3 regions of the Microbacterium rhizosphaerae genome follow, and region 2 is predicted to be linked to each of the others. Evidence: predicted binding sites of a transcription regulator. Region 2 holds the regulator's gene; each other region holds the start of a gene.
The links. The regulator HrcA, encoded in region 2, represses chaperone genes, less so after heat shock. The targets are predictions, from matches to a motif close to TTNGCACTCGNNNNNNNCGAGTGCNAA.
Positions count from the first base shown of each region.

Region 1 (10,548 bases), 1.0 Mb from region 2:
CGATCGGCAGCTCGGCGACCCTGTTCGCGACGACGCCGGGCTCCATGCCCGCGTTGAGCGCGATCTGCTTGAGCGGGGCCTCGATCGCGACACGCACGATGTTGGCACCGGTCGCCTCGTCGCCCGTGAGCTCGAGAGCGTCGAGGGCCTTCTTGCCGGACTGGATGAGCGCGACGCCACCACCGGCGACGATGCCCTCCTCCACAGCCGCCTTCGCGTTGCGGACGGCGTCCTCGATGCGGTGCTTGCGCTCCTTGAGCTCGACCTCCGTCGCCGCACCCGCCTTGATGACGGCCACGCCGCCGGCGAGCTTGGCGAGGCGCTCCTGGAGCTTCTCGCGGTCGTAGTCGCTGTCGGTGTTCTCGATCTCGCGGCGGATCTGGGTCACGCGACCCTCGATCTGCGCGGGCTCACCGGCACCCTCGACGATGGTGGTCTCGTCCTTGGTGATGATGACCTTGCGCGCCCGGCCCAGCAGGTCGAGGGTCGTGTTCTCGAGCTTGAGACCGACCTCCTCGCTGATGACCTGGCCGCCCGTGAGGATCGCGATGTCCTGCAGCTGCGCCTTGCGGCGGTCGCCGAAGCCGGGAGCCTTGACGGCGACCGACTTGAAGATGCCGCGGATCTTGTTGAGCACGAGAGTCGCGAGCGCCTCGCCCTCGACGTCCTCGGCGATGATGACGAGCTCCTTGCCGTCCTGGATCACCTTGTCGACGACCGGGAGCAGGTCCTTGATGTTCGAGATCTTCGAGTTGGCGATGAGGATGTACGGGTCCTCGAACACCGCCTCCTGGCGGTCGGGGTCCGTGACGAAGTAGGGGTTGATGAAGCCCTTGTCGAAACGCATGCCCTCGGTGAGCTCGAGCTCGGTGCCGAAGGTCTGCGACTCCTCGACGGTGACGACGCCCTCCTTGCCGACCTTGTCGATCGCCTCGGCGATGAGCTCGCCGATCGTGGGGTCAGCAGCCGAGATCGAAGCCGTGGCGGCGATCTCCTCCTTGGAGGTGACCTCCTTGGCGCTCGCCAGCAGCTCGGCGGTGATGGCCGCGACGGCCTTCTCGATGCCCCGCTTGAGCGAGATCGGGTCGGCGCCGGCCGCGACGTTGCGCAGACCCTCGCGCACGAGCGCCTGAGCCAGGACCGTGGCGGTCGTGGTTCCGTCACCGGCCACGTCGTCGGTCTTCTTCGCGACCTCCTTGACCAGCTCTGCGCCGATCTTCTCGTACGGCTCGTCGAGTTCGATCTCCTTGGCGATCGAGACGCCGTCGTTCGTGATCGTGGGGGCGCCCCACTTCTTCTCCAGCACGACGTTGCGGCCGCGCGGTCCCAGGGTCACCTTGACCGCGTCGGCCAGGGTGTTCAGGCCGCGCTCGAGGCCGCGACGGGCCTCCTCATCGAAAGCGATGATCTTTGCCATGTGTGTGTCGTCCCTCCCGGACGGTGGCTTGCGATTTAGCACTCCCAGAACGCGAGTGCTAAACCTCATTCTGGCACTCGACCCCTCCGAGTGCAAGCCAACGCCGGGCTGCACGCCACACGGCGACTCACGGTCCGTCAGGCGACGACGCGCACCGCCTCGGCCTGCGGACCGCGCTGACCGGAGCCCACCGAGAACTCGACCGCCTGCCCCTCCTCGAGCACGCGATAGCCGCTCATCTCGATGTTGGAGTAATGGACGAACACGTCCTGGCCGTCGGGGATGGTGATGAATCCATACCCCTTCTCGGCGTTGAACCACTTCACGGTGCCCTGGGTCATGCGCTTCTCCTTGCTGGCAGAACCCGTTCATCGTATGAGCGCGCGGATGCCGGAATCCGCCGATCCGCGCTTTGTTGACGCGCTCGAACCCAACTGTTCACAGGCCCGAAACAATGGGCGCTACTTCGAGGGACTGGCCTTCGCGCCCGACGTCCGATCGGTGCCGACGACCACCGTCAGCTGCTTCGCCTCCGCGTCGTTCGCGGGCTGGTACGCGGCGCTCTGCGCGACCTGCGCGCCGCCGAGCGCCTGCGCGAGACCGCGGGCGGGGCCCTCGTCTGCCGGGAGCGCGTAGTACACGGTCGTCTTCTCGAACCCGGTGGTGCCGGCATCCCCGGCCTGGACGTTCTCGGGCTTCCAGCCCGCGGCGACCACCTGCTGCTTGACCGACGCGGCGAGCCCGGCCTGTCCGGTGGCGTTGAGCACGAGCACCGTGTACGACGGGTCGATCACGGGGGTCGCTACGGGGGCGGCGACGACCGTCGGCGACGGAGAGGGCCCGAGGCTGATCTTGCCCGAGGCGACGAGCGTGCCGAAGATCCCCGCGCCCACCAGGACGACCGTCGCCACCGCGGCCCACGTGAAGACGAGCCATCCGCTCATGTGCGGGTTCTCCGCCCGGTGCGCCCCTACCCGGCCGGTGTCGTCGGGGAGCGAGTCGAAGCGGTCCCGCGGCTGGCTCGGATTCGGCATCCCATGATGCTAACCGAACGGCCGATGACGACGCGCGGAGGGAGGCCCGTCAGCCCACGCCGCCCACGCGGGCGGCACGGGTGTCGCGCCTCGCATCCCGCAGCCGGCGCAGTCGCTTGACCAGCAGCGGGTCGTGGGCGAGCGCGTCGGCCGACTCGATGAGGCGGCCGAGCAACTGGTAGTACCGCGCCGGTGTCAGGTCCAGCTCGGTGCGGATCGCCTCCTCCTTCGCCCCGCCGTGACGCTGCCAGGAGGCCTCGAAAGCCAGCAGTTCGCGATCCCGGTCGGAGAGGGGCATCCCCACACGGTAGCCGCGGGATGCGCGCACCTCGGTAGCGCGCGCCGCTATCCCCCGACTCGCCACTCGACGAATCCGCCGAGAGGATCGACACCCGCCAGCACATCGCCGTCGAGCGCCAGCGCGAAGGCGTCGGACGGCCAGTCCGTCGGGTCGATGGGCGCGCTCCACCCGTCGTGCAGGGCGGGCGCGTCCAACGTGATCCAGCGACCCGCGGCCCGCGCAGCCGCGATGATCCGGCGGCGGCCGGCGAAGGGGACGTGCGCGAGCACGCCCGGGGTCGTCACGACGAGGGTCGCATCCGCGGGAGCCTGCGCGGCCACCTCGCGGAGGATCTCCGCGGCGTCGCCGGCGATCAGCAGCGGCGGCTCGTTCGCCGCGATGTCGAGGGCATCGCGGATGCGGTCCGCCCTGCCCGCCTCGCCCGGCCAGACGAGCGTCTCCAGCCAGCGGCGGTCGTCGGCATCCCGCGCGTCCAGCGGCGAGAGGTCGATGCCGGCCCGCCACACCACCTCGGGCAGGCGCAGCGCGGGGCGGCCCTCGCCGCGCAGCCGCGATGAGAGGACGACCGTCGCACCGCCCGGCGGCTCGAGGGCGATCACGTCGCCGTCGTCGAGCCGGAAGCTGTACGCATATCGGTCGGGATACAGGCACAGCCCCGCGCTCGCACCGACCTCGAGCAGCGCGATCGGTCCCTCGACCAGCGAGAGCGCCGGCAGCAGCGCGGCGCACCGCAGCGGCTCGTTCGTCTGGACGCTGCGGCGCCGGCACTCGTCGACGACGGCGTCCGCGTGCGCGAGGAGCCAGCCCGGCCACGCGGTCGTGTCGGCCTCGGGCGCGCCGAGCAGGCGCGCGACGGCGAACACGAGCGGCGGCTGGCGCCGAGTGGCCGGGATGCGGGCGAGCACGGCGGCGAGGGCAGGATCGGATGCCACGGCCGCCGCCCAGGCGGCATACAGCGCGGAGCGCCCCGGCGCCTCGTCGCGGGCGAACCGCGCATACCGTTCGGCGACCGCATCCACCTCGCTCATCGTCTCCATTCTCGCGGCAGCGCGCGCGGCGTCGAGCACGCGGCGGGATTCTCGGAACACTCCCCGGCCGGCTCGGGTTGAATGGCTATGGCTGAAGGGATTGCCATGACCTACGACGTGACCAAGTCCGACGCGCAGTGGCGCGAGGAGCTCTCACCTGAGCAGTTCGCGGTGCTGCGCGAGGCGGCGACCGAGCGCCCGTGGACCGGGGAGCTGCTCGACGAGAGCCGCGACGGCTTCTACACCTGCGCCGCCTGCGGCGCCGAGCTCTTCCAGAGCGGGACGAAGTTCGACTCGCACTGCGGGTGGCCGAGCTTCTACGAGTCGGTGCGGCCGGAGGCCGTCGAACTCATCGAGGACCGCACCCACGGGATGACGCGCACCGAGGTGCGCTGCGCGAACTGCGGCTCGCACCTGGGCCACGTGTTCCCCGACGGGTTCGGCACGCCCACCGGCGACCGGTACTGCATGAACTCCCTCGCCCTCGAGTTCACGCCCGAGTCGTGACGCACCCCGCTCCCGCGGCCCGCGTCGGCGCCCCGGCCCTCGACGCGGTGCGGGAGCGTCGTTCGTGGTCCAAGGTGACCGACGACGCGCCCAGCCATGCGCAGCTCGTCGAGTTCGTGGCCGCCGCCGGAAGGGTCGCGGATCACTCGTCGCTCGCCCCGTGGCGGCTCATCGAGCTGCGCGGCGACGACCGCGAGCGCCTCGGCCGTGCGATCAGCACGGCGAACGGAGAGGGCGGCTCCTCTCCCAAGCCGCTGCGCGCGCCGCTGCTCATCGCGGTCGTGGCGAGTTTCCGCAAGAGCGACAAGGTGCCGCGCTGGGAGCAGGAGGCCGTGGCTGCGGGTGTCGCGCACACGCTCAGCCTGCTGCTCGACGAGGCGGGGTGGGGTGTCATCTGGCGCACCGGCCACTACACGCGCGCGAAGGCTGTCGCCGAGGCGCACGGCCTGCGCAAGAGCGAGCGTCTCCTGGGCTGGCTGTACGTCGGCGGCAAGCCCGAGCGGGATCGTCCCGCGCGTCGGACGCCGGTGGATGCCGAGTCCCACCTCTCCCGCATGCCGCGTTGAGGCCGCGCGGCGGCTGACGGCGAGAGCCCGGCCTGGGCGACCGGGCTCTCCCGGCTCAGGAGTCGCCGCCTGCCGTGCCGGTCGTCCCCGCCGTGACATCGAGCAGCCGATAGCGCTGGGCGGCCCGGGCCGGCGCATCCACCGGCACGTCGCCCCGCCGCGCGAGCAGCTGGAGCGTGCGGACCACGATCGACTGCACATCGATCTTGAAGTGCCGGCGAGCGGCGGCGCGCGTGTCCGAGAACCCGAAGCCGTCGGCGCCGAGCGACGCGAAGTCGTTCGGCACGAACTGCCGGATCTGGTCGGGCACCGCGTGCATGTAGTCGCTGACGGCGACGATCGGCCCGTGCGAGCCCGCGAGCCGCTCGGCGACGAACGGCGGGCGCGCGGGCCGCTCCGGGTGGAGGAAGGCCTCCTCCTCGGCCGCGATGCCGTCGCGGCGCAGCTCGGTCCAGGACGTGACCGACCACACGTCGGCATCCACGCCCCACTCCTCGGCGAGGATGCGGCGCGCCTCGATCGCCCACGGGACCGCGACCCCGGAGGCGAGGAGGTGCGCCGCGATGCCGCTTCCGGTGCGGTCGACGATCCGATGGATGCCGCGCACGATGCCTTCCACGTCGACCCCCTCCGGCTCGGCCGGCTGCACGATCGGCTCGTTGTAGAGCGTGAGGTAGTACATGACGTTCGGATCGGGATGCTCGCCCCCGTACATGCGCTCGAGGCCCGAACGCACGATGTGCCCGATCTCGTACCCGTACGCGGGGTCGTAGGTCACCACGGCCGGGTTGGTCGAGGCGAGCAGCGGCGAGTGCCCGTCCGCGTGCTGCAGCCCCTCGCCGGTCAGCGTGGTACGACCCGCCGTCGCACCGATGATGAATCCGCGGGTCATCTGGTCGGCCGCCGCCCAGAACGAGTCGCCGGTGCGCTGGAAGCCGAACATCGAGTAGAAGACGTAGACCGGGATCAGCGGCTCGCCGTGCGTCGCATACGCCGTGCCGGTCGAGGTGAAGGCCGCCACCGAGCCCGCCTCGTTGATGCCCGCGTGCAGGATCTGGCCCGCCGCGCTCTCCTTGTACGCGAGGAGCAGTTCGCGGTCGACGGACGTGTAGTTCTGGCCGTTCGGGTTGTAGATCCGCGCCGTCGGGAAGAACGAGTCCATCCCGAACGTCCGGGCCTCGTCGGGGATGATGGGCACGATCCGCGGGCCGATCCCGTGCGGGTCCCGTGCCCCGTCGCGCATGAGGTCGCGCAGCAGGCGCACGAACGCCATGGTGGTGGCCGCCTGCTGGGTGCCCGAGCCGCGACGCGCCACGTGGTACGCGGCATCCCCCGGCAGCGTCAGCGGGGTGTGCGTCGCGCGTCGCGAGGGCACCGCACCGCCGAGTGCGCGCCGCCGGTCGAGCAAGTAGCGGATCTCCGGCGCATCGGAACCGGGGTGGAAGTACGGCGGCCGGTACGGGTCGGCCTCGAGCTGGGCATCCGTGACCGGGATGCGGAGCAGATCGCGGAACGCCTTGAGGTCGTCGAGCGTCAGCTTCTTCATCTGGTGCGTCGCGTTGCGCGCCTCGAAGTTCGCACCCAGGCCGTAGCCCTTCACCGTCTTGACCAGGACGACGGTCGGCTGTCCTTCGTGCTCGGTCGCCGCCTTGTACGCCGCGTAGACCTTGCGGTAGTCGTGGCCGCCGCGCTTCAGGTTCCAGATCCGCTCATCGCTGTACCCGGCCACGAGCGCGGCGGTCTGCGGCGTGCGGCCGAAGAAGTTCTCCCGGATGAACGCCCCCGATTCGGCCTTGAACGTCTGGTAGTCGCCATCCGGGGTCGCGTTCATGAGGTCGACGAGCGCGCCGTCGCGATCGCGACCGAGCAGGTCGTCCCATTCGCGGCCCCACACGACTTTGATGACGTTCCACCCCGCACCGCGGAAGAACGCCTCGAGCTCCTGCATGATCTTCCCGTTGCCGCGCACCGGCCCGTCGAGACGCTGCAGGTTGCAGTTGATCACGAACGTCAGGTTGTCGAGCCGGTCGTTGGCCGCGAGCTGCAGCAGGCCGCGGCTCTCCGGTTCGTCCATCTCGCCATCGCCGAGGAACGCCCACACGTGCTGGTCGGAGGTGTCTTTGATGCCGCGGTTGTGCAGGTACCGGTTCGTCTGGGCCTGGTGGATCGCGTTCATCGGCCCGATGCCCATCGAGACGGTCGGAAACTCCCAGAACTGCGGCATGAGACGCGGATGCGGGTACGACGAGAGAGCGTGCCCCTCCTTGGACTTCTCCTGGCGGAAGCCGTCCAAGTCCTGCTCGGTCAGCCGGCCCTCGAGGAACGCCCGCGCGTACATGCCGGGCGACGCGTGCCCCTGGAAGAAGACCTGGTCGCCGCCGCCCGGGTGGTCCTTGCCGCGGAAGAAGTGGTTGAACCCGACCTCGTAGAGCGTGGCGGCGCCGGCGAAGGTCGAGATGTGGCCGCCGACGCCGATGTCGGGGCGCTGCGCGCGATGGACCATCACGGCGGCGTTCCACCGCATCCATGCCCGGTACCGGCGCTCGACCTGCTCGTCGCCCGGGAACTCCGGCTCCTGGTCGACCGGGATGGTGTTCACGTAGTCCGTCGTCGTCGCCATGGGCAGTCCGACGCTGCGGGCGCTCGCCCGCTGCATGACGCGGCGCACGATGTACTGCGCGCGCTGCGTCCCGTGGGCGTCGATCAGCTGGTCGAGGGACTCGGTCCACTCCGCGGTCTCGGCGGGGTCGATGTCGGGTCCGTCGACCGTCACGCCCGGCGTCTCGGCGAGGTTCATGGATGCTCCTTCTCGTACGACGCGGGCGGCCGGCAGGCGGCGCCCGACTCGATTCATGCGTCGGGGGCGGCCGCGCGGCCGCCCCCGACGCTCGACATGCTCAGGGCTGCGACCGGCCGTTCTGCTTGTGCGCGGCGGCGCGCGCCGGGCTGATGGTCGGCATCGAGCCCGTGGGGACGATGGTGATCTCCTGCCCGTCCCTGGCGAAGAGCTTGCCGCCGACGTAGTAGTCCCCGTCCTCGAGGGCTTCCAGCTCCTCCTCGCGGACGAGCCGTGGTGGGCCCGCGACGAACACGGACTGGTCCTTCGAGTTTCCCGCGGTGATGTGGTTGAACAGGATGTTCAGAAGGATGGCGACGACGGCCGTCGAGCTGATGCCCGAATGGAAGATGGTCGAGAACCAGTCCGGGAAGTCGTGGTAGAACAGCGGCGCCACGACCGGCAGCAGGCCGACACCGAGGGAGGCCGCCACGATGATGAGGTTCATGTTGTCGCGGTATTCGACCTTGGAGAGGGTGCGGATGCCGCTCGCCGCGACGGTGCCGAACAGGACGATGCCCGCTCCGCCGAGGACCGACATCGGGACGGCCGCGACCACCCGCCCGAGGATCGGCAGCAGGCCGAGGATGACGAGGATCGCACCGCCGGCCGTCACCACGAACCGGCTCTTCACCTTCGTGATCGCGACGAGCCCGACGTTCTGCGCGAACGCGCTCTGCGAGAACGAGTTGAAGACCGGCGAGACGATGCTCGAGAGCATGTCGGCGCGCAGGCCGTTGCCGATGCGGCGCGCGTCGACCTTGGCGCCGACGATCTCACCGACCGCGAGGACGTCGGCGGTGGTCTCGGTCAGGATGACGAGGACGACGATGAACATCGACACGATCGCCGGGAGGCTGAAGGTCGGCAGGCCGAACGCGAACGGGGTCGGAAAGGCGAAGATCGGGCCCGCCCCGACCTTCGAGAAGTCCGCCATGCCGAGCGGAACGGCGATGAGCGTGCCGATCACGATCGAGAGCAGCACGGACAGGCGCGAGATCGCGGCGTTGCCCACCTTGCTCAGCAGCAGCACGATCAGCAGTGTCAGGAACGCCAGCCCGATGTTCGCCATGCTGCCGTAGTCGGGCGCCTTGGCGTTGCCGCCCATCGCCCAGTTCGCGGCGACCGGGATGAGCGAGAGGCCGATCATCGTGATGACCGAGCCCGTCACGACGGGCGGGAAGAACCTGATGATCTTGGAGAAGATCGGGGTGATCAGAAGACCGATGGCCGCGGAGACCATCACCGCGCCGAAGACCGCCTGGATGCCGCCGCCCCCGAGGACGATCGAGACCATCGTCGCGACGCCCGCGAACGAGACGCCCTGGACCAGCGGCAGCTGGGCGCCGAAGAAGGGGATGCCGATCGTCTGCAGCAGCGTCGCGAGACCGCCCACGAACAGGCACGCGGCGATCAGGAGTCCGATCTCGCCCGACGTCATGCCCGCCGCGGCGCCGATGATGAGCGGCGGGGCGATGATGCCCCCGTACATCGTCAGGACGTGCTGGAGCCCGAAGGCGATGGAGGTGCCGATGGGCAGCCTCTCGTCTTCGGGGCGGCGCTCCTTCGGCGCTTTCATCTGTGCCGCTTTCTTGCGCGCAGCCCTCATTGCAGACCTCCTCGTCAGCAGAACGGTGATCCGTTGTTCGGTCATATCGCATGGCGGAAGTTTCTTTCCGTTTCGTGATCTCAGGATGTCGTTTAGGTATACCTTTTGTCAAGAGGTTGATGCAGAGGAGTCCGAATGACACGCGTTGAACCACCCCGCACGGCGGTCGTGACCGGCGCCGGTACAGGCATCGGACGCGCGACGGCGCGGGCGTTCCTCGATGCCGGCTGGGCCGTCGCCTTGGCCGGCCGCACGCTCGGAACGCTGATCGAGGCCGGGGCGCAGCATCCGCTCGCCCTCCCCGTCGTCGCGGACGTGACGGATGCCGACTCCGTGCGCGCCCTGTTCGCCGCCGTCGTCGAGCGCTTCGGGCGGGTCGACGTCGTCTTCAACAACGCCGGTGTCCCCGGACCCGCGGGCGCCGTCGACGAGATCGACCTCGTCGAGTGGGAGCGCACCATGGCGGTCAACGTCACCGGCGCGATGCGGGTGGCCGCCGAGGCGGTGCGCACGATGAAGGCGCAGACGCCGCAGGGAGGCCGCATCCTGAACAACGGCTCGATCGCCGCCCACCGTCCGCGCCCGCGGACGGTCGCGTATGCCGTCTCCAAGCACGCGATGACCGGGCTGACGCGGTCGATCGCGCTCGACGGGCGGCCGTTCGGCATCACGTGCGGACAGATCGACATCGGGAACGCGGCGACCGACCTGCTCGCGGACCTCGGCGAGGGCCGCGGCTTCACGCAGCCCGACGGCATCATCCGTCCCGAGCCCGTGTTCGACGTCGCCGACGCGGCGCGCGCGGTCGTCCTGATGGCCGAGCTGCCACCCGACGCCGTGATCGGATCATTGACGATCACCGCGGCCGGCATGCCCTTCGACGGACGCGGCTGAGCCGGCGCATCGGGTCAGCTCGGGTGCACCCCGAACGCCACCGCGAGCTTCTCGATCTTCTGCGCGCGGCCGAGGCGCGGCAGGTCGCTGCCGTCGCGAACCACGCGGCCGCGGCTCTCGAAGTCGGCGAGGAAGTCGAGCGCCCACGCGACCTCGCTCGGGGTCGGGCTGATGACCTCGTTGATGACGGGCGCCTGCTCCGCCGCGAGGCAGAGCTTGCCGGTCATGCCCATCGAGACCGTGATCGCGGAGTGCTCGCGCAGCGTGGGCATGCTGTTGCCGACGGTCGGCCCGTCGATGGGTCCGGGAAGGCCACCGACGCGGCTCGCGATGACGAGGCGTGCGCGCGGGTACGC
Region 1 is NZ_CP139368.1:3,034,362-3,044,909, forward strand. Features, by position in the region: gene groL (chaperonin GroEL) at 1-1,417, opposite strand, end outside; gene SM116_RS13770 (cold-shock protein) at 1,555-1,758, opposite strand; gene SM116_RS13775 (LytR C-terminal domain-containing protein) at 1,879-2,451, opposite strand; gene SM116_RS13780 (DUF3263 domain-containing protein) at 2,501-2,749, opposite strand; gene SM116_RS13785 (DUF2332 domain-containing protein) at 2,797-3,780, opposite strand; gene msrB (peptide-methionine (R)-S-oxide reductase MsrB) at 3,886-4,287, shown strand; gene SM116_RS13795 (nitroreductase family protein) at 4,284-4,853, shown strand; gene aceE (pyruvate dehydrogenase (acetyl-transferring), homodimeric type) at 4,909-7,650, opposite strand; gene SM116_RS13805 (nucleobase:cation symporter-2 family protein) at 7,751-9,268, opposite strand; gene SM116_RS13810 (SDR family oxidoreductase) at 9,434-10,192, shown strand; gene SM116_RS13815 (HpcH/HpaI aldolase/citrate lyase family protein) at 10,207-10,548, opposite strand, start outside.
Region 1: a site for HrcA is predicted at 1,453-1,479, ahead of groL (chaperonin GroEL). Genes of this name have one in related genera too.

Region 2 (10,548 bases):
CGTTGAACAGCAGCGTCGCGTTGTAGTTGTAGCGGCTGTAGTTGTAAGCAACGGCCTCCTGCGCGTTGATCTGCCACACATCGGCACCCGTGACCATCTTCAGGGCCTCGGCGTTGGCGAGCACGTGGTCCAGCGAGCCTTCGAGTCCGTTGTACGAGTACGTCTGCTCGCTCGGGTCGAAGGTGCTGCCGAGGTCGGTGTAGCCGGCGGTGTACAGCTCCTGGAGCGGGTCCTCGTGCGTGTAGGAGTTCAGGTCGCCGAGCAGGAAGATGCGCTGCGTGCCGAGGCTCGCCGCGACCTGGTTCGCGAAGGCCATCGTGTCCTTGGCCTCCTGGACGCGGGTGGCGTTGTACCCGCCCTGGTCCACGGCGGGGGATGAGGTGTTCTCCTCGTCTCCCGGGTAGAGCGGGGTGCCCGTGCCCTTCGACTTCCAGTGGTTCGCGACCGCGACGAAGGCGTCGGCATCCCTCGCATTCGCCCGCTTGAAGCCCTGCGCGAGCGGCTCGCGGGCGATCGAGAAGGACTGGCCGGGGCCGGATGCGCTGGTCAGCACGATCGAGGAGCCGACGGGAGTGACGGCGCCCGGCTTGTAGATGAACGCGGTGCGGATGACGTCCTGGTCGGCGAGCGCCGGCAGCTGGTCCGCCGTGGGCGAGGGGACATAGGCCCAGACCGTCGACCCCGCCGCCGTGTTCAGCGCCTCGACCAGACCCGCGAGAGCGGCGTCGCGCGACTCGCCGAACTTGACCGAGTTCTCGATCTCCTCGAGCGAGACGATGCTCGCCCCCAGGCGGTTGATGCCCGTGACGATCTTCTGCTGCTGGCGCGCGAAGCTCACGTCGTCGGCGGCACCGCGCGGCCCGGCCTGACCGTCGGTGGTCGTGCAGGTGTTGACCGCGATGCGGTTGCCCTGGCGATCCGTGTAGTACGTGCACGAGCCGAGGCCGCTGCCGACGAACTTCGCACCGGTCATCGGGAAGTAGTTCTCGACGTTGAAGGTCGCCATCCGGACCTCGCCTCCGGTGGTCGCCGGCTGCTGGTTCGCCGCGCGACGGTCGCTGAAGGTGGCGACGGCGGCGCCGTCATCGCTCACCGGCGTCGTGGGCTGGAAGTTCCACAGACTGTTGCGGTAGTCGAGGACCACGGGTTCGTGGAAGGTGACGGATGCGCCGACGCTCACCGTGTTGCCGGCCGTGAGCCAGGGCAGCGGGATGCCGGTGTTGGACGACGAGCTGAAGTTGATGCTGGAGCCGTCGTCGAGCGTGATCATGCGCGCGGCGTTGTCGGCGGCGGCGGCCTGCGCCTCGGCGGAGCCGGCGGTGCCCGCATCCGTCGGCTGGCGAAGCGGAGTGACGCCCGCCGCGAGGGTGAACGAGCCGTACCAGTTCGCGTCGTAGTTGTCCGTGACGGTGAACGTGCCCTGCGGGGCGAGGAGCTCGCCCTCGTGGGCCTCCTTCTGCGCGTCCGTCGTGAGGTCCGCCCACGCCAGCGTGTCGGCCGTGACCGCGGGCAGCGCGGTCTGAAGCTTCGTCACGGTCGGGGAGGTGATCTCGGTCTCGCCCTTGAACTCGGCGACGGTGCCGGTGACGGACACGCTGTCGCCGACACTCACCTGGCCGGCCGAGACGGACCCGAAGACGAACACGGCGTCGGACCTCCCCGGCGTCAGGTCGTCGGCCGCCGCGCCCCCGGCGCCGCCGGTCTCGAGGAAGAAGCCGTTGAACCCGCCGGTGCGGTAGTCCGCGGTCACCACGCCCGTCGTGGTGACCTTCTGACCGACGTAGGGAGAGGTGTCGGTCGAGCCCTGGATGTCGGCGATCGCCACCGTCGGGGGAGTGTCGCCCCCGGGAGGAGTCGTGTCGCCGCCGGATGCCTGCGGGGTGGGCGTTGCGACGGTGAAGTCGGCCGCGTTGTTGTCGGTGTCGGTGCCGGTGGCGGAGCGCTGGTAGCTCAAGACGACCGAATTGCCGCTGGCGGCCGTGCCCTCCGGGGAGTTGCTCGTGCCCCAGCCGATCTTGTCGATGACGCTCGCGGCGGTCGGGAGGACACCCGTCGTGCTCGCGGCGATGTAGAGCGTGCCGCCCCCGGAGCCCGGATTGACGCTGGCACCCGTGTCGAGGTCGGGCGTCGGCAGAGCGGAGCCGTTCGCGCCGTTGCTCGGCAGCTGGATCAGGAAATGACCGTGCGCCGGGACCGACCCCGTGAGCGCGAAGACCTGCGACCCGCCCGGCGTGACCGTGCTGGTCGGGGCGCGGTACTGCAGCGTGTCACCACCGAGGCTGATCGCCGCCGACGTCGGGTTGTACAGCTCGACGAACTTGTTCGTGTACGACGCACCGCCCGAGCCGCCGTTGACATACGCCTCGCTGATGACGATGCCGGTTCCGGCGGTGTTCGCGAACGCCGGTACCGAGAGTCCGGCACCGAGCAGGCATGCCGCGGTGGCGGCGGCTGCAGCGACGGCGAGCCGTCGATTCTTGGTCAAGGGCATCGAAGCCCACCTCCATGGATGATGGATCGGAAGAGAAGCCGCACGTGACACGACTCGGCTCCCACCCTGCCCCTGGCCGCCGACAAAGAAAAGGATCTGCTGGGAATTCCTGATGAATTCTCTGCAACCGGCTGCGGCTCAGGCGGGGAGAGTGGCAGACGCCGCATCCTGCCGCCGGTGCTTTGCCCCGTAGAATCTTCTGGACATGTCACCCCGCGCCCTGAAGCCTCTCGAGCCGTCCGCCACACCGCCCGAGCTGATCCGCAACTTCTGCATCATCGCCCACATCGACCACGGGAAGTCGACCCTCGCCGATCGCATGCTGCAGATCACCGGCGTGGTCTCCGACCGCGACATGCGCGCGCAGTACCTCGACCGCATGGACATCGAGCGCGAGCGCGGGATCACGATCAAGTCGCAGGCCGTCCGCATGCCGTGGTCGGCCCAGGACGACACGTTCGCGCTGAACATGATCGACACCCCCGGGCACGTCGACTTCACGTACGAGGTGAGCCGGAGCCTCGCCGCGTGCGAGGGCGCGATCCTGCTGGTGGATGCTGCGCAGGGCATCGAGGCGCAGACCCTCGCGAACCTCTACCTGGCGCTGGAGAACGACCTCACCATCATCCCGGTGCTCAACAAGATCGACCTGCCGGCGGCGGACCCCGAGAAGTTCGCACTCGAGCTCGCGAATCTGATCGGCGGCGACCCGGACGACGTCCTGCGCGTGTCGGGCAAGACGGGTCAGGGCGTCGAGGAGCTCCTCGACCGCATCGTCCGCGACATCCCGGCCCCCACGGGGAGCGCGGACGCCCCGGCGCGGGCCATGATCTTCGACTCCGTCTACGACTCGTACCGGGGCGTGGTGACGTATGTCCGCATGGTCGACGGCAAGCTCGAGCCCCGCGAGCGCCTCCAGATGATGTCGACGAGGGCCACGCACGACCTCCTCGAGATCGGCGTGTCGAGCCCGGAGCCAGTGCCCACGAGAGGTCTCGGAGTCGGGGAGGTGGGCTACCTGATCACGGGCGTGAAGGACGTGCGCCAGTCCAAGGTCGGCGACACGATCACGAACCTGCGCAAGCCGGCGACCCAGGCCCTTCCCGGCTACACCGACCCGAAGCCGATGGTCTTCTCCGGCATCTACCCGATCGACGGCAGCGACTACGGGGACCTGCGCGAGGCGCTCGACAAGCTCAAGCTGTCGGATGCGTCGCTCCAGTACGAGCCCGAGACGTCGGTCGCGCTCGGCTTCGGCTTCCGCTGCGGCTTCCTGGGCCTCCTGCACCTCGAGATCATCACCGAGCGCCTCTCGCGCGAGTTCGGCCTCGATCTGATCACGACCGCGCCGAGCGTCATCTACGAGGTGACGACCGACACGGGCGAGCACGTGACGGTGACGAATCCGAGCGAGTACCCCGACGGGCGCGTGGCCACCGTGTCGGAGCCCGTCGTGAAGGCCGCGATCCTGCTGCCGAAGGACTACGTCGGAACCGTCATGGAGCTCTGCCAGGGTCGCCGTGGGCAGCTTCTCGGCATGGAGTACTTCAGCGAGGAGCGCGTCGAGCTGCGCTACAACATGCCCCTCGGTGAGATCGTCTTCGACTTCTTCGACCAGCTGAAGTCGCGCACGCAAGGCTACGCGAGCCTGGACTACGAGCCCGCCGGGACTCAGGAGGCCGACCTCGTGAAGGTCGACATCCTGCTCCAGGGCGACAAGGTGGATGCCTTCAGCTCGATCGTGCACCGCGACAAGGCGTACGCCTACGGCACGATGATGACCGAGCGGCTGCGCAAGCTCATCCCTCGCCAGCAGTTCGAGGTGCCGATCCAGGCCGCCATCGGCGCGCGCATCATCGCGCGCGAGAACATCCGGGCGATGCGCAAGGACGTCCTCGCGAAGTGCTACGGCGGCGACATCACGCGCAAGCGCAAGCTCCTCGAGAAGCAGAAGGAGGGCAAGAAGCGCATGAAGATGGTCGGGCGCGTCGAGGTCCCCCAGGAGGCGTTCATCGCCGCGCTCTCGGGTGACGTCGAAACGGGCAAGAAGTAGCGTAAACGGACCTCTCACGAAGCGTGCAGGCGCGTCTGGGTAGGGTGGAGAACATGCGGCGCGGGACCTTCCGAGACGAGACGGTGGACTATGCGGCCGTGGGTGCGACGCAGGCATCGGATCTGATGCAGTATCCGCCGGAGCGCAGCGTTCCCGCCCACGAGTCGTGGCGGATCGGCAGCGGCGAGGCCCGGTTCCACACCGCAGGCGAGGCGCTGCTGTCGTGGCGCGCGCTCCGCGACGGCGGCTTGACGGTGTCCGATGTGCGGCCGGCGGCGGGTCCCATGTACACGGGCGTGAGCTTCGACGACGAGGGCAAGCCGATCGGCGCGTCCAAGTTCGAGGCCGACCAGCGCTTCGACGCGGACGGCACCCCGTACGTCAGCGCGGGCGAGACGATCCACGTGCGCGGCCGCGTCAACGGTCTGAAGGCCGACGGCGAGCTGCGGGTGATCTTCGTCGTGGAGGAGCCTCGGCGCATCGGCTTCGCGCTGGGCACGGTCGACGGCTCCGTCGTGAGCGGCGAGGAGTCGTTCATGCTCGACTGGCGGACCGACACCGACGAGGTGTGGTTCACGGTCCGCGCCTTCGACGCGCCGGCATCCTTCGTCTACAAGCTCCTGCCCGGACTCGTCAAGCGCCGGCGCCGGGCGCTGTTCCAGCGGTACCTGCGCGCGATCTCGCCGCTGTACACGACGCCTGCCTGATGGGCTCCGCCCTCCCGATCGGCGATCCGGCTCCCCCCGACGGCGCACTGCCCGCCGACCTTCGCGTCGATCCCTCGGTCGACTTCGGGGTCTACCTGCACGTGCCGTTCTGCCGCGTGCGGTGCGGATACTGCGACTTCAACACCTACACGTCGGACGAGCTGCGGGGGGCGCGCCAGGACCAGTACGCCGACACGCTCCTGCGGGAGGTCGCGCTCGCGCGCGACGTGATGGGGGATGCCGGCGCCCTGCGGCCGGCATCCACCGTCTTCTTCGGCGGCGGCACCCCGACATTGCTCCCGCCGGGTGATCTCGCCCGCATGCTCGCCGGTGTGCGCGCCGCCTTCGGCATCGCCGACGGCGCGGAGGTCACGGTCGAGGCGAACCCCGACACCGTGACGGATGCCGTGGCTGCCGAGCTTGCGGCAGCCGGCGTGACGCGCATGTCGGTGGGAATGCAGTCATCCGTGCCGCACGTGCTCGCGGCCCTCGATCGCACGCACGATCCGGCGAACGTGCGCACCGCCGTCGCCGCGGCCCGTCGCGCGGGGCTGCAGGTGAGCGTCGACCTCATCTACGGCACGCCGGGCGAGTCGCTCGACGACTGGCGCGACTCCGTCGAGACCGCGGTCGGGCTCGAGCCCGACCACATCTCGGCGTATGCCCTGATCATCGAGGACGGCACGAAGCTCGCGCGGCAGATCCGTCGCGGGGAGGTCGCGGCGCCCGACGACGACCTTCAGGCCGACATGTACGAGCTCGTCGACACGCAGCTCCACGCCGCCGGGTTCGACTGGTACGAGGTGTCCAACTGGGCGCGCAGCCCGGACCGGCGGTCACGGCACAACCTCGCCTATTGGCGCGGCGCCGACTGGTGGGGCTTCGGTCCGGGCGCGCACAGCCATGTCGCCGGTCTGCGCTGGTGGAACGTCAAGCATCCGGCGGCCTATGCGCAGCGGCTCGCGGCCGGCGAGTCGCCCGCGGCCGGCCGGGAGCGTCCGGATGCCGCGGCCCGCACGCTCGAGTCCGTCCTGCTGCGCTCGCGCATCCGCGAAGGCCTCCCGGTGTCCGAGCTGCAGAGCGAGGGACGTCAGGCCGTCGCCTCCCTCATCGCCGACGGGCTGATCGACGGGCATGCGGCCGTCCGCGGGACCATCGTGCTGACGCTGCGGGGGCGTCTGCTCGCCGACGCCGTGGTGCGCGCCCTGACCGATTAGCGCCGCGCAGCCGTCAGCGCATGAGCGCATCGAGGGCGTGCGCGCGGGGCAGCGGAACGTCTCGCGTCTCCGTGTCGTAGCGGCGCACCGTCCGGCTCTCGTCGAACGGCGGCCAGCCGGCATCCTGCGTCTCGATGAAACGGATCCAGTCGTCGTGCATGCGATCGGCGAGCACCTTCGGCGCGTCCGGCCCTGCCATGCGGAGGGCATCGGGTGTCCTCCCGCGGTGGAAGACGAAGCCGATCTCCATCGCGTGTGCGGCGCCCAGCTCGCGCACGGGACTGCGCCACGCGAACTCGTACACGTAGGTGCGTCCGGGCCGCGTCTCGGCCGCCCGGATGGCCGGCGCGCGCAACAGGCGGTCCGTCACCATCTGACCGAGGATCTCGGCGCGCGTCGCGCCCGGCAGGTCGCGACGGTACGCGGCGACCGTCGCGCGCGGGATGCGCAGCGCGGCCCGGGCCATGAACACCTGCATCCGCCCGATCTTCGCGAGCGCCTCGGGCGGCAGCCACAGGCGGTACTCGTCGGTGTTCGTGCCGATGACGACGGGCAGGGTCAGGCGGCCGAGGCCGACGTCGGGCGAGACCGGGAGCGACTCGGGGTCGAGCGCGAACGCGAAGCCCGGGGCACCGGACAGCGGCGTCGACCCCGCAGACTGCGCGGCGCGGGCGTCGAGCAGCGCACGCGGCGTCACGGCGGCGAAGGCATCACGGGTGGCGGGGATCCGCAGGCGCTGGGCGAGCTGGTGCGTCACCCGCCCCGCCTTCTCGGGCGCGACGGCCTCGAGCGGACCGCTCTGGATGATCGCACCCCGCACGAGCGCGCGGCTGTCGCTGCGCATGAGGAGCCCGGCGACGATCGCACCCCCGGCCGACTCGCCGACGATCGTGATCCGGTCCGGGTCGCCGCCGAAGGCCGCGATCTCGCGGTGCACCCACTCGAGGCCGGCCGCCGCATCCTGCAGCCCGAGGTTGAGCGGCGCTCCCTCGAGCACCGAGAAGCCCTCGGAGCCGAGGCGGTACGCGATCGAGACGAACACGACGCCGTCGCGCGCGAACGTCGTCCCGTCATAGGCGTCGAGCGCCGGAGTGCCGCGCTCGAGCGCCCCGCCGTGGAACCACACCATGACCGGCAGCCCCATGCCCATCCCGATGACGTCGGCCGGTGTCCAGACGTTGGCCGTCAGGATGTCCTCGCCGGGGATCTCCACGGAGTCGAGGAGCTCGCCGAGCGCCGCGGAATACGGGTCCTGCGGCGCCGTGGGACCGAAGGCCGTGGCATCCCGCTCTCCCTCCCAGGAGGCGGGGGGCGCGGGCCGCGCGAAGCGCAGGTCGCCGAACGGCGGCGCGGCGAACGGGATGCCGAGGAAGCGCAGGATGCCGCCATGCTCGGCACCGCGCAGAGTCCCCGTGCTGATCGAGATCGTCGTCGTCGACGGATGCGTGTCGCTCATCCTCTTCAGCGTACGGGGCCGCCAACGTCGTGAGTGGAAAACGCCGGGGTAGAATTGGCACTCTGCAGATCCGAGTGCCAGGCGCCGGCGGAGGAGGTGGGCATGGTCAGCGAGCGGGGACTCCAGGTGCTGCGCGCGATCGTCGAGGACTACGTCGAGACGCGCGAGCCCGTCGGCAGCAAGACGATCGTCGATCGTCACGCGTTCGGCGTATCGGCGGCCACGATCCGCAACGACATGGCGCAGCTCGAGGACGAGGAGCTCATCGTCGCCCCGCACACGTCGTCGGGGCGGGTGCCCACCGACAAGGGCTACCGCGTCTTCGTCGACCACCTGGCCGAGCTCCGCCCGCTCTCGCCCGCACAGCGGCAGGCCATCGCCTCCTTCCTCGACGGACCCGGCGACGACCTCGACGACGTGCTCGTGCGCACGGTCCGCGCGCTGACGCGGCTCACCGGCCAGGTCGCGCTCGTCCAATACCCGTCGTTCGCCCGCGCGGCCGTGTCGCACGTCGAGCTCGTGGGACTCGGCGGGGGCCGGGTCGTCGTCATCCTCGTCACGGACACGGGGCGCGTGTCGCAGCGCATGGCGGCGTTCCGTGAGGATCTCACCGAGACGGATGCGTCGCGCCTGCGCGCGCAGCTCGCGAGCCTCGTCACGGGGCGCGGCGTGCGAGAGGGCGCGCAGCGCGTCGCCGACGCCCTCGCGGCCGAGCAGGCCCGATCCGCGCCGGATGCGATCGCGACCGCGCTCCTGCGGATCGTCGGGGAGGAGCTCGAGGAGTTCCGCCAGGACCGGCTCGTCATGGCGGGGGCCGCGAACCTCGCCCGGCGCGAGGACGATTTCCGCGGCAGCATCTACCCGCTCCTGGAGGCCATCGAGGAGCAGGTGACGCTGCTGCGGCTCATGAGCGAGATGGTGGCCGACGAGCACGGGCTGTCGGCGAGCATCGGCCGCGAGAACGCGGCGTTCGGGCTGGCCGAGGCGTCTCTGGTCACCAGCGACTATGCGCCCGGCGAGTACGACGCGGCCGGTCTGGCCCGCGTCGGCGTGCTCGGCCCGACGCGCATGGACTATCCCACCAACCTCGCGGCGGTCCGCGCCGTCGCGCGCTATCTCAGCCGGCTGCTCGACGACGACGAGCTCGCCCGCTGAACACCCGCTCCACCGGAACGAACCGCGCTGCGGCGCGGCAGGAAGGCAACTGTGGCTGACCATTACGAGGTCCTCGGCGTCTCGCGCGACGCGTCGCCCGAGGAGATCAAGAAGGCGTATCGCCGGCTCGCTCGCGAGCTGCACCCCGACGTCAACCCCGGGGCCGAGGCCGAGGAGCGCTTCAAGCTCGTCACGCACGCCTACGACGTCCTGAGCGACCCGGAGCAGCGCCGGCGCTACGACATGGGCGGCGATCAGCCGTTCGGGGGCGGCGCCGGAGGCTTCGGGGGCTTCGGCGACATCTTCGAGACGTTCTTCGGCGCGGCCGCGGGCGGCGGACGCAGCGCGCGTCCCCGCTCCCGCCGCGAGCGTGGACAGGATGCGCTCGTGCGGGTGACCATGGAGCTCCGCGACGTCGTGTTCGGCGTGCACCGCGACATCGAGGTCGACACGGCGGTGCTGTGCGACACGTGCCAGGGCTCCTGCTGCCAGCCGGGCACGTCTCCGGTCACGTGCGACATCTGCCAGGGGACGGGTCACGTCCGCCAGACGGTGCGAAGCCTGCTCGGCAACGTCGTGACGACCCAGCCGTGCAACGTCTGCCAGGGCTACGGCACGACCATCCCGTACCCGTGCGCCACCTGCCAGGGGCAGGGCCGTGTCCGTGCGCGTCGCACGGTGTCGGTCGACATCCCCGCCGGCGTCGAGACCGGCCTGCGGCTGCAGCTGCCCGGCTCCGGCGAGGTCGGCCCCGGCGGCGGCCCCAACGGCGACCTCTACATCGAGGTGTCCGTCGCCCACGACGACGTCTTCAGCCGGGAGGGCGACGACATCCTGGCCACCCTCGAGGTGTCGATGCCCGACGCGATCCTCGGCGCCGACACGACGATCCAGTCCCTCGACGGACCGGTCGACCTCGAGATCCGCCCCGGCGTGCAGAGCGGCGATGTGCTGACGATCAAGGGCCGCGGCATCACGCCGTTGCGCGGCTCGCAGCGCGGAGACCTGCGGGTCGGCGTGCACGTCGTCACTCCGACGCGCCTGGATGCCAAGGAGCGCGCGCTCATCGAGGACTTCAAGAAGCGGACGAAGGCTCCCGGCCCGCAGCTCGCGCAGTTCCATCAGGGCTTGTTCGCCAAGCTGCGCGATCGCTTCCGGAACGGCTGAGCCGATGGCCCTGCACTTCCTCCTCGACGACCACCTCGACGCGCGGGTGGGCGACACCGTGACGCTCACCGGCCCGGAGGCGCATCACGCCGCGACGGTGCGCCGGGTGCGCGTCGAGGAGACCGTGACCGTCGGCGACGGGCGGGGCGCGTGGCTGACGGGCGTCGTCGAGTCGGTGCAGCCCACGCAGGTCGTGGTGCGGGTCACCGCGCGGCGCGACGTGCCGGCGCCGGCGCCCCGCATCCTGCTCGTCCAGGCCCTCGCGAAGGGCGACCGCGACGAGCTCGCGGTGCAGGCGGCGA
Region 2 is NZ_CP139368.1:2,024,939-2,035,486, forward strand. Features, by position in the region: gene SM116_RS08940 (ExeM/NucH family extracellular endonuclease) at 1-2,491, opposite strand, end outside; gene lepA (translation elongation factor 4) at 2,697-4,544, shown strand; gene SM116_RS08950 (DUF1990 domain-containing protein) at 4,598-5,251, shown strand; gene hemW (radical SAM family heme chaperone HemW) at 5,251-6,468, shown strand; gene SM116_RS08960 (carboxylesterase/lipase family protein) at 6,482-7,924, opposite strand; gene hrcA (heat-inducible transcriptional repressor HrcA) at 8,027-9,079, shown strand; gene dnaJ (molecular chaperone DnaJ) at 9,131-10,246, shown strand; gene SM116_RS08975 (16S rRNA (uracil(1498)-N(3))-methyltransferase) at 10,251-10,548, shown strand, end outside.

Region 3 (10,548 bases), 970 kb from region 2:
CGCGACACCGAGGCCTGCGGCGACGAACAGCGGCATCTGCGCGACGTCGGCGATCTCGATCGTGGTGCGTCGGGCAAGACCCCGCGCGGCGATGGCGCTGTCGAGCGCCGTGCGGTTTCCGAAGCCCTCCGGCGAGTCGATGAACGGCAGGCGCACCAGCTCGGCCAGAGGAACGATGTCCTGTTCCCCCAGGGGGTGACCGAGGGGGAGGATCGCCACGAAGATCGATCGGGCGAGCGGCTCCGCCTCGAGATCGGCCAGCGGCATCGGCGCGCCGCCGAGGAATGCCAGGTCGATGCGGCCGTCGGCGAGGTCCCGGGCGAGTCCGGCGGACCCCGTCGGACTCGGCGAGAGCTGCAGGTCCACACCGGGATGCTGCGCCTGGAAGCGCCCCAGCACCGAGGACAGGCGCATCCCGGCCACGACATTGGTGAGCGTGCCGACTCGGAGCGTCCCGCGCAGCACGCCGTCGTCCGACGCGACATCCCGCAGCCGTCCGAGCTGGTCGAGGAGCTCGCGCGCCAGGGGCAGGACCGCGGCACCCGTCGGCGTCTGGGCGACCCGCCGCGTATCGCGCTCGAACAGCACGACCCCGAGATCGGATTCGAGCGCGCGGATGCCGGCCGACACGGTGGACTGCGCGGCATGGCAGCGCTCGGCGGCCCGCGTGAACCCGCCCTCTTGCGCCACGGCGACGAAGTACTCCAGCAGGCGCGTCTCCATGTCGCGATCATATATCGATGTCAACGATGAGAGTTAGCGAATCCGTTCGCTTCCATCGATAGGACGCGACGCGCACGATGGAGACATGAGCACCGGGACCGCATCCACCCCCACCGCAGCAGTCCGGCAACGGCGGCATCGACTCGGATTCGGCATCGTCACGGCCGCCTTCCTCACGACGATGGCCTTCACGACCGTGCCGACGCCCCTCTACGGCTTCTACCAGCGCGCAGACGACTTCCCGACCTGGGTCGTCACGGTGATCTTCGCCGCCTATGCCATCGGCGTCCTCGGTGCACTGTTCCTCGTGGGACACATCTCGGACTGGGCCGGGCGACGGCGGATGATCCTCATCGGAATCACGCTGGAGATCGTCGCCGCCGTGCTCTTCCTGCTCTGGCCGGGAGTGGCCGGTCTCATCGTCGCCCGCGTCATCTCGGGCGCGGGCATCGGCACGCTCATGGCCACCGCATCCGCGCATCTCGTCGAGCTGGCCGAGGTCGCCGAGCCTGAGTCGGGGCCCGCACGGGCCACGACGGTGGCCACGGTCGTGAACACCGGCGGCCTGGCGCTCGGTCCGCTCGTGGCTGGCGCGGTCGCGACCATGTTCCCTGCGCCGACCATCACGCCGTTCGTCGTCTTCCTCGTTCTGCTGGCGATCGCCGCGGCGGCCCTGATGGCGGTGCCGGAGACGGTCGACCGCACGGCGAAGCGTCCGCATTATCGCCCGCAGCGCGTCTCCCTGCCCGAGGGAGCGCGTGGCGACTTCGCCGCGGCCGCGACCGCCGCCTTCGCCGGGTTCGCGGTGTTCGGCCTGTTCACGTCGCTCGCTCCCAGCGTCCTCGCGCATGTGATGCACGTGGCGTCGCCGCTTGCCGGAGGGGCGGTGAGCTTCTCGGTGCTCGCAGCTGCCGCGGCCTCGCAGCTGGTCTTGGCCCGGTGGGCGATGTCCCGGCAGCTGCCGGTCGCGCTGGGACTGATGGTCGTCGGGCTCGCCGCCCTCGCGATCGGCGCGCTCACGGCGGATCTCCTCCTGTTCGTGGCATCCGGCATCCTCGCCGGAGCCGGTGTCGGGCTGGTCTTCCGCGGTGCAATGCTGACGGCCGGCGCTCTCGCACGGCCCGAGCGGCGCGGCGAGGTGCTGGCGGGCATGTTCCTCGTCGCCTACGCGGGGCTCGTCCTGCCGGTGCTCGCGGTCGGCGTCGGCGTCGCGTTCTTCCCGATCCCGGTCGTCCTGTTGGTCTTCGCGATCACCGTGGCGGTGCTCGTCCACGTCGCGACGATCCCGATGATCCGCCGGGGCGGGCGGGCATGACCGGTTGGCGGAGGACGTGTTCGGGATGCCGACCACTCACTACCAGGTGACGATCGATCCGTCGAAGGTGAATGGTCCGACCGGCGATGAACTCAAATCCCTATCGAGCGGTAAGGACATCACATACGACTATTGGCTGGATGCGAAGAACCTGCCGCTCCAGTTGAAGTACGCGTTCGAGGTGCAGGGCCGAATGGCGACGGCGACCGCTCAAATGAGGGACTGGGGCGTCGTCCGGCCCCTCACTGCCCCTCCCGCCGACCAGCTCATCACGCTCGAGCAGGCCGGGCTCGGCGGCTGAGTCCAACCTCGCTCCGCGGAGTTCGGCCCTTCTGAACCCGGCCCGACCCGACTCAGCGGGCTCTCGCCACCCGGGCCTCGTCCCACACCGGCTCATTCGACTCGTACACGCGGCCGTCCGCCCCGAACACGAGGAAGCGGTCGAAGGAGCGCGCGAACCAACGGTCGTGCGTGACGGCGAGGACCGTCCCCTCGAAGCGCGCCAGGGCATCCTCGAGAGCCTCGGCCGAGACGAGGTCGAGGTTGTCGGTCGGCTCGTCCAGCAGCAGCAGCGTGACACCCGAGAGCTCGAGCAGCAGGATCTGCAGGCGCGCCTGCTGGCCGCCCGACAGCGACTCGAAGGGCTGCTCCGCCTGGGCGACGAGCCCGTAGCGGTCGAGCGCCGAGCTCGCCGCATCCCTCGGCATCCCCGGCCGCTCCGCGTCGCCGCGATGGAGGATCTCCAGGAGCGTGCGGCCCGTGAACTCGGGATGCCGGTGGGTCTGGGCGAACCAGCCGGGAACGACGCGCGCGCCGAGGACGGCGCGGCCGGCGTGCGCAACCGGCTCCAGCGTCGCACCGACTGCCGTGACGTGGCCGAGCAGCGCGTCCGGGTCGGATCCACCGCCTGCGAGCAGGCGCAGGAAGTGCGATTTGCCGGACCCGTTCGAGCCGAGCACGGCGACCCGATCGCCGAACCAGACCTCGAGATCGAACGGCCGCATGAGGCCGGTGAGCTCGAGACCCTCGACGACGACGGCGCGTTTGCCGGTGCGCGAGCCGCGGAGGCGCAGCGTGAGGTGCTGCTCGCGCGGCCGCTCCTCGGGCGGTCCGACCTCCTCGAACCTGCGCAGCCGTGTCTGGGCGGCGCGGTACCGTGAGGCGAAGTCGTCGCTGTTGGCGGCCTTGACGCGCAGCGTGGCGACGAGGTTCCTGAGCTTGGCGTGCTCCTCGTCCCAGCGACGGCGCAGCTCGTCGAGGCGGGCCATCCGGTCCTCGCGGGCCTGGTGGTAGCTCGCGAAGCCACCGCCGTGCACCCATGCCGAGCTGCCCGCCGCCCCGACCTCGAGCGTCACGATGCGCTCTGCAGCGCGCGCGAGCAGCTCCCGATCGTGCGACACGAGCAGCACCGTCTTGGGCGTCGCCCGCAGCTGCTCCTCGAGCCAGCGCTTGCCGGGAACGTCGAGGTAGTTGTCCGGCTCGTCGAGGAGCAGCACCTCGTCGGGTCCGCGCAGCAGCGCCTCGAGCGCCAGTCGCTTCTGCTCGCCGCCGGACAGGGACTCGAGATCGCGGAACCGGGCGCGCTCGAAGGGGATGCCGAGAGCCGCCGTGGTGCAGGCATCCCACACGGTCTCGTGCTCGTAGCCGCCCGCATCGGCGTAGTCGGCGATCGCGGTCGCGTAGCGCAGCTGGGTGTCGGTGTCGTCGCGCTCGATGATCGCGATCTCGGATGCGTCGAGCTCGCGGGATGCGCCGCGGACGCGGTCGGGCGCCACGGCGACGAGCAGGTCGTGCACGGTCTGGCCCGGTCGGCTGTGGCCGACGAACTGATCCATGACCCCGAGTCCGCCCCCGACGGAGACGACACCGCTGTCGGGAACGACCTCGTCGCGGATCATGCGCAGGAGCGTCGTCTTGCCTGCGCCGTTGGCGCCGATGAGCGCGGTGGTGCGCCCCTCGCCGACGCGGAACGAGACCTCGTCGAGGAGCGGCCGGCCATCGGGCAGCGTGAAGCTCACGCCGGCGACATCGATGTATCCCACGGGGCTGTCCCTCCGCCCCGCATCGCCATTCGGATGCAGAGCCGACCAGACTAGCGCAGTGCGACTACTTCTTGTAGTTGGGCGCCTCGACGACGATCTGCACGTCGTGCGGGTGCGACTCCTTGAGCCCGGCCGCGGTGATCCGCACGAAGCGCCCCTTGGTCTTGAGCTCCTCGACGGTGCGGGCGCCGACGTAGAACATCGACTGCCGCAGGCCGCCGACGAGCTGGTAGGCCACAGCGGAGACGGGGCCGCGGTACGCGACCTGACCCTCGATGCCCTCGGGGATCAGCTTGTCGTCGCTTGGAACGTCGGCCTGGAAGTAGCGGTCCTTCGAGTAGGAGGTCTTCTTGCCGCGCGTCTGCAGGGCACCGAGCGAGCCCATGCCGCGGTACAGCTTGAACTGCTTGCCGCCCTGGAAGACGATCTCGCCCGGGCTCTCGTCGGTGCCGGCGAACAGCGAGCCGATCATGACCGCGTCCGCGCCCGCGACGAGCGCCTTGGCGATGTCGCCCGAGTACTGCAGGCCACCGTCGGCGATGATCGGGACGCCGGCCTCGCGCGCCGCGAGGGATGCCTCGTACACCGCGGTGACCTGGGGCACGCCGACGCCCGCGACGATGCGCGTGGTGCAGATGGAGCCCGGACCGACGCCGACCTTGACGGCATCCACACCCGCGTCGATGAGCGCCTGCGCGCCCTCGCGGGTCGCCACGTTGCCGCCGATGACGTCGATGTGGTCGAAGGTCGGATCGGCCTTGATGCGCTTGACGATGTCGATGACGCCGGCGGACTGCCCGTTGGCGGTGTCGACGACGAGCACATCGACACCGGCATCGCGGAGCGCCTCGGCGCGCTGCCACGCATCGCCGAAGAACCCGATCGCCGCGCCGACGCGCAGGCGCCCCTGCTCGTCCTTGGTGGCGAGCGGATACTTCTCGCTCTTGTCGAAGTCCTTGATGGTGATGAGGCCGGCGAGCCTGCCGTCGTCGTCGATGAGCGGAAGCTTCTCGACGCGGTGCTTCGCGAACGTCGCGATGACCTCGCCGGCTCCGATGCCGACGTGACCGGTGACGAGGTTCTCGCTCGTCATGACGTCCTTGACGTAGGTCGACTTGCGCTCGAATCCCGACACGAACCGCATGTCGCGGTTGGTGATGATGCCGACCAGGCGCCGATCGTCGTCGATGACCGGGAGACCCGAGACGCGGTACTGCGCGCACAGCCGGTCGACCTCGTCCACGGTGGCGTCGGGGGTCGTCGTGATGGGGTTCGAGATCATGCCCGACTCGCTGCGCTTGACGCGGTCGACCATCGCGGCCTGGTCCTCGATGGGCAGGTTGCGGTGGATGATGCCCAGACCGCCCTCGCGCGCGACCGCGATCGCCATCCGCGCCTCGGTGACGGTGTCCATCGCGCTCGAGATGAGCGGCGTGGCGACCGTGATGCGACGCGTGACCCGCGACGACGTGTCGGCCTCACTGGGGATGACGTCGGTGTGCCCCGGCAGGAGCAGGACGTCGTCGTACGTGAGTCCGACGAAACCGAACGGGTCAGGCTGCTCCATGGGATTCTCCTCCAGATGCCGCAGTGGAGTGATCCCGCGGCGGGGTGGGACGACGACGACCGGGGCGGGACGCGGGTCCCGGCCTACCGATTGTAAAGCGCGCCGCCTGAGCGTTTCATTCCCGTGACGGGCAGACGGATGCCGCGGCCTCAGGCCGCGGCGCGGGACCGTCGGACGCTGCGCAGCGAGTCGACCGTCAGCAGGATGAGCGCGATCCAGACGAGCCCGAATCCGATCCAGCGCGCCGGGGGCATCGGCTCGTGCAGGATCGCGACGCCGACGAGGAACTGCAGGATCGGCGTGATGAACTGCAGCAGGCCGACGATCGTCAGCGGCACGCGACGCGCGCCCGACGCGAACAGGAGGAGCGGGACCGCGGTCACGACGCCCGCCATCAGCACGAGCACGGCGTGCCATGGCCCGTAGCCGAAGATCGTGAGTCCGCTCGTCATCCCGACGACGATGAGTTCGACGATCGCGACGGGCAGCAGCCAGAACGACTCGAGGGTCAGGCCGCTCACGGCATCCACCGCGGTGCCGATCCGCTTCTTGACGAGTCCGTAGAAGCCGAACGAGAACGCGAGGATGAGCGCGATCCACGGCACGTCGCCGTAGGCGACGACGCTCACGATCACGGCGACGACCACGATGCCGATCGCCACCCACTGCAGGACGTCGATGCGCTCACGCAGTACCAGGACACCGAGCAGCACGGTCACGATCGGGTTGATGAAATACCCGAGGCTCGTCTCGACCACGTTTCCGGTCAGCGTTCCGATGAGGTACGTCTGCCAGTTGACGTAGATGAGGACGCCGGCCGCCGCGGTCCAGCCGAGCAGCCGCGGCTGTCGAACGATGGCCAGAAGCTTCGGCCACGTGCGCGTGACCGTGAGCAGCAGCGCGCAGAAGACGAAGGAGAGGATGATGCGCCACGCGACGATCTCCCACGGCCCCGTCGGGGCGAGCAGGAGGAAGTACAGCGGGAACACGCCCCACAGCAGGTAGGCGGAGAACGTGTAGACGACCCCGCGCCGCCGCTCGCGATCGGACGCGGCGACCGGCACGACACCGGTGCCCAGCACCTCCGTGCAGTCCGCGAGAGCCTCGACCCGAGCCGCCTCCGGGCCGCCCGCGGGCCCGGGGGACGAAGGGGGAGGACTCACCGCACCAGCCTACGCGCGGGGTGCGACGCGGGGACGCAGAAGGGCCCGGATGCCGTGGCATCCGGGCCCTTCGGAAAGCAGGTGTCGCCGATCAGCGGACGACGACCGCCAGCACGTCGCGCGCCGACAGGACGAGCAGCTCGTCACCGCCGAACTTGACCTCGGTGCCGCCGTACTTGCTGTAGATCACGCGGTCGCCGACGGCGACGTCGAGCGGGATGCGGTTGCCGTTGTCGTCGATGCGGCCGGGGCCGACCGCCACGACCTCGCCCTCCTGGGGCTTCTCCTTGGCGGTGTCGGGGATGACCAGACCGCTCGCGGTGGTCTGCTCGGCCTCGACCTGCTTGATGACGATCCGGTCCTCGAGCGGCTTGATGGAAACCGACACGGTGTACCTCTTCCTTCTTGGAGTGAAGACTCGTTAGCACTCGACGCATGTGAGTGCTGATGAAAGTGTAGGACGACGACTGGCACTCATGCAACGCGAGTGCCAATCGACGACACAACCGGATGCCTAGGCTGGGTGCTGTGGAGATGAGCGAGCTGCGGGCCCTGCTGACGCCCGAGGGGCTGCAGCTCCTCGACGAGACGAAGGCGACAGACATCCGGGATGTCGCTCGTGCGGTGTCGAGGCTGCGCGCGGCGGGACACTCGGCCGACCTCGTCTCGGCGGTCGTGGGCCAGGCACGGCTGCGGGAGCGAGCGGAGGCCAAGTTCGGTCCCTTCGCCGAGCGGATGCTGTTCACGCGCGCCGGGCTCGAGCAGGCGACGCGCCTCGAGGTCGCGGCACGGCACGCGGGTCGATTCCGGGATGCCGGTCTCGGCAGCGTGGCCGACCTCGGCTGCGGCATCGGCGGCGACGCGCTCGGCTTCGCCGGCATCGGGATGCGGGTGCTCGCCGTCGACGCCGACGAGGTGACCGCGGCCATCGCGGCGTACAACCTGGCGCCCTTCGGGGGCGCCGTGACTGTCCAGCACGGGGAGGCCGAGGCATCCGATCTGTCCGCCGTGGAGTCGGTCTGGCTCGATCCCGCCCGCCGCACCGCGGGGCACACCGAGACCTCCCGCGTTCGCGCGGAGGACTACACGCCGTCGCTCGACTGGGCGTTCGAGCTGGCGGAGCGCATGCCGACCGGGATCAAGCTGGGGCCGGCCTTCGACCGCGAGCTCATCCCCGACGCTGTCGAGGCGCAGTGGATCGCCGTGGACGGCTCCACGATCGAGCTCGTGATGTGGTCCGGCGCGCTGGCCCGCCCGGGTGTGGCACGCGCGGCGCTCGTCGTGCGCAACGGTGTCGGGAACGAGCTGACGTCGGCGGTGGATGCGCAGGACGAGCCCGTGCGCGAGCTCGGCGCCTTCGTCCACGAGCCGGAGGGGGCCGTCATCCGCGCCCGCCTCATCGGCGATGTCGCCCGCTCGCTCGAGGCCGGGATGCTGGCGCCCGGCGTCGCCTACCTGACCGGCGACGCCGCTGTGACGTCTCCGTTCGTGTCGACCTTCCGGGTGCGGGAGACGCTTCCCGCCGACGTGAAGGGCCTCGGCAAGGCCCTCCGCGACCGGGGTATCGGGCGGCTGGAGATCAAGAAGCGCGGCGTCGACATCGATCCGGCGAAGCTGCGCACCCAGCTGAGGCTCCGCGGCGACGAGGAGGCGACGCTTCTGCTCACCCGACGCGGCGGCAGGCGGCTCGCGATCCTCGCCGACCGCGTCTGACCCGGCACGTGGCGCCGGCCTCCGGCCGTCAGGGCAGGGCGAGTGCGCCCTGGCTCGCCGCCCAGATCAGCCACCCCGCACTGTAGAGCAGCGACAGGCCCGCGAGCGCGATCGCCCAGACCGCGACGCTCTTCGGCTCACCGCGGCGCAGGGCGGAGCCGCCGCCGATGATGGCGACGACGCCCAGCAGGAAGCCCCAGCCGACGAGGAACGAGACGAGGAGGCCGACGATGGCGAAAGCCAGCGCCCACCCGCCGAATCGCGCCCGAGGCGCAGCCGCGACCCATTCCGCCGGCGTGTAGTCGAGCGCATCCTCCGTGCCGGGTTGCACCGGCGCGGACTCGATCGTGATGCTGACCGGTCCGGTGAGCTCGCGCGAGAAGCCTCCGCGGTGCGCACCCGGCAGGGGTGTGGCATCCGCCGCTGCGGTGAGGTCGGGCGGGGCGGCCTCGATCCGCGCCGCGCGGCCGTCGGGCGCAGGGCCCGGCGCAGGGCCGGGCGCAGGGCCGGGCGCGGTGCCCCCGTTCTGCGGAGATCCTCCGTTCTGCGGAGAATCCGGCGCGGATGCAGCCGCTCCTGCGCGGATCTCCTCCGCTGCGCCGCCGTCGGTCGGGTCACTCATGCCACGGCGACGCTCTCGGCGACCTGGATCTCGGTGACAGGGAGGGTCGAGTCCGCCCCGAACTCGAGCGTCGAAGGCTTGCGGCCCGACCGGATGAGCTCGGCGGCGAGTCCGGCGATCATCGCCCCGTTGTCCGTGCAGAGACTGAGCGGCGGGATGCGCACCGTGACTCCGGCCTCGGCCGCACGTGCGAGCGCGACATCCCGCAGACGCCGATTGGCGATGACGCCGCCGCCGAGAAGGAGCCTCGGCACGCCGTGGTCGGCGCACGCCGCGAGCGCCTTCGTGACGAGGACGTCCACGACGGCCTCTCGGAAGGACGCGGCGACATCCGCGACCGGCAGCTCTCCGTCGTACTGCTCGGTCCAGCGGGCGACCGCCGTCTTGAGTCCCGAGAACGAGAAGTCGTAGCGGTGCTTGTCGAGATCGCTCGCACGCGAGAGCCCCCGCGGGAAGCGGATCGCGTGGGCGTCGCCGGATGCCGCGGCCCGGTCTATCTCCGGACCCCCCGGATAGGGAAGCCCGAGCAGTCGTGCGACCTTGTCGAACGCCTCGCCGGCGGCGTCGTCGACCGTCTCGCCGAGGAGCTCGACGTCGGTCGTGAGGTCACGGACGAGCAGCAGCGACGTGTGGCCGCCGCTCACCAGCAGCGCCACCGTCGGGAGCTCGAGGGGAGGCGCGGATGCATCCAGGATGTCCGCGGCGATGTGCCCGACGAGGTGGTTGACGGCGTAGAGCGGCTTGTCGAGCGACACCGCGAGCGCCTTCGCCGCGCCGATGCCGACCATCAGTGCGCCCGCGAGGCCCGGCCCGCTCGTCACCGCGATGGCGTCCAGGTCGTCGAGCTGTACGCCCGCCTCGCGGAGCGCAGCCTCGATCGCGGGCTGCAGCGCCTCCAGATGGGCCCGAGCGGCGATCTCGGGCACGACGCCGCCGTAGCGGGCGTGCTCGTCCATCGAGCTCGCGATCGTGTTGGACAGCAGCGTCCGACCGCGGACGATGCCGATGCCCGTCTCGTCGCAGCTCGTCTCGATGCCGAGCACCAGCGGGTCGTTCACGTGCAGACTCCTCCGTCGGTTCCGGCCGCCGCCGATGCGTGGGCCCACCGCTCCAGGTCGAGGCGCATGATGACGGCGTCGACGTCATCGGGCTGGTAGTAGCCCGGACGGCGCCCCAGCTCGGCGAAGCCCTCGGATGCGTAGAGACCCTGGGCGACCGGGTTGTCGGCACGCACCTCGAGGAACACCTGCGCCGCTCCGCGCTCCTGCGCCGCGGTCAGGAGGTCGCGCAGCAGGGCGCGGCCCTGCCCGTGGCCGCGTGCCGAGGCGTCGACCGCGATGGTCTGGATGTCGGCATCCTTCGACCCGCTCAGCGCGCGCACTCCCCCGTACGCGACGATGCGG
Region 3 is NZ_CP139368.1:1,051,171-1,061,718, reverse strand. Features, by position in the region: gene SM116_RS04695 (LysR family transcriptional regulator) at 1-723, opposite strand, end outside; gene SM116_RS04690 (MFS transporter) at 809-2,038, shown strand; gene SM116_RS04685 (hypothetical protein) at 2,064-2,339, shown strand; gene SM116_RS04680 (ABC-F family ATP-binding cassette domain-containing protein) at 2,392-4,080, opposite strand; gene guaB (IMP dehydrogenase) at 4,145-5,647, opposite strand; gene rarD (EamA family transporter RarD) at 5,797-6,711, opposite strand; gene groES (co-chaperone GroES) at 6,902-7,198, opposite strand; gene SM116_RS04660 (THUMP-like domain-containing protein) at 7,339-8,523, shown strand; gene SM116_RS04655 (hypothetical protein) at 8,552-9,145, opposite strand; gene tsaD (tRNA (adenosine(37)-N6)-threonylcarbamoyltransferase complex transferase subunit TsaD) at 9,142-10,203, opposite strand; gene rimI (ribosomal protein S18-alanine N-acetyltransferase) at 10,200-10,548, opposite strand, start outside.
Region 3: a site for HrcA is predicted at 7,278-7,304, ahead of groES (co-chaperone GroES). Genes of this name have one in related genera too.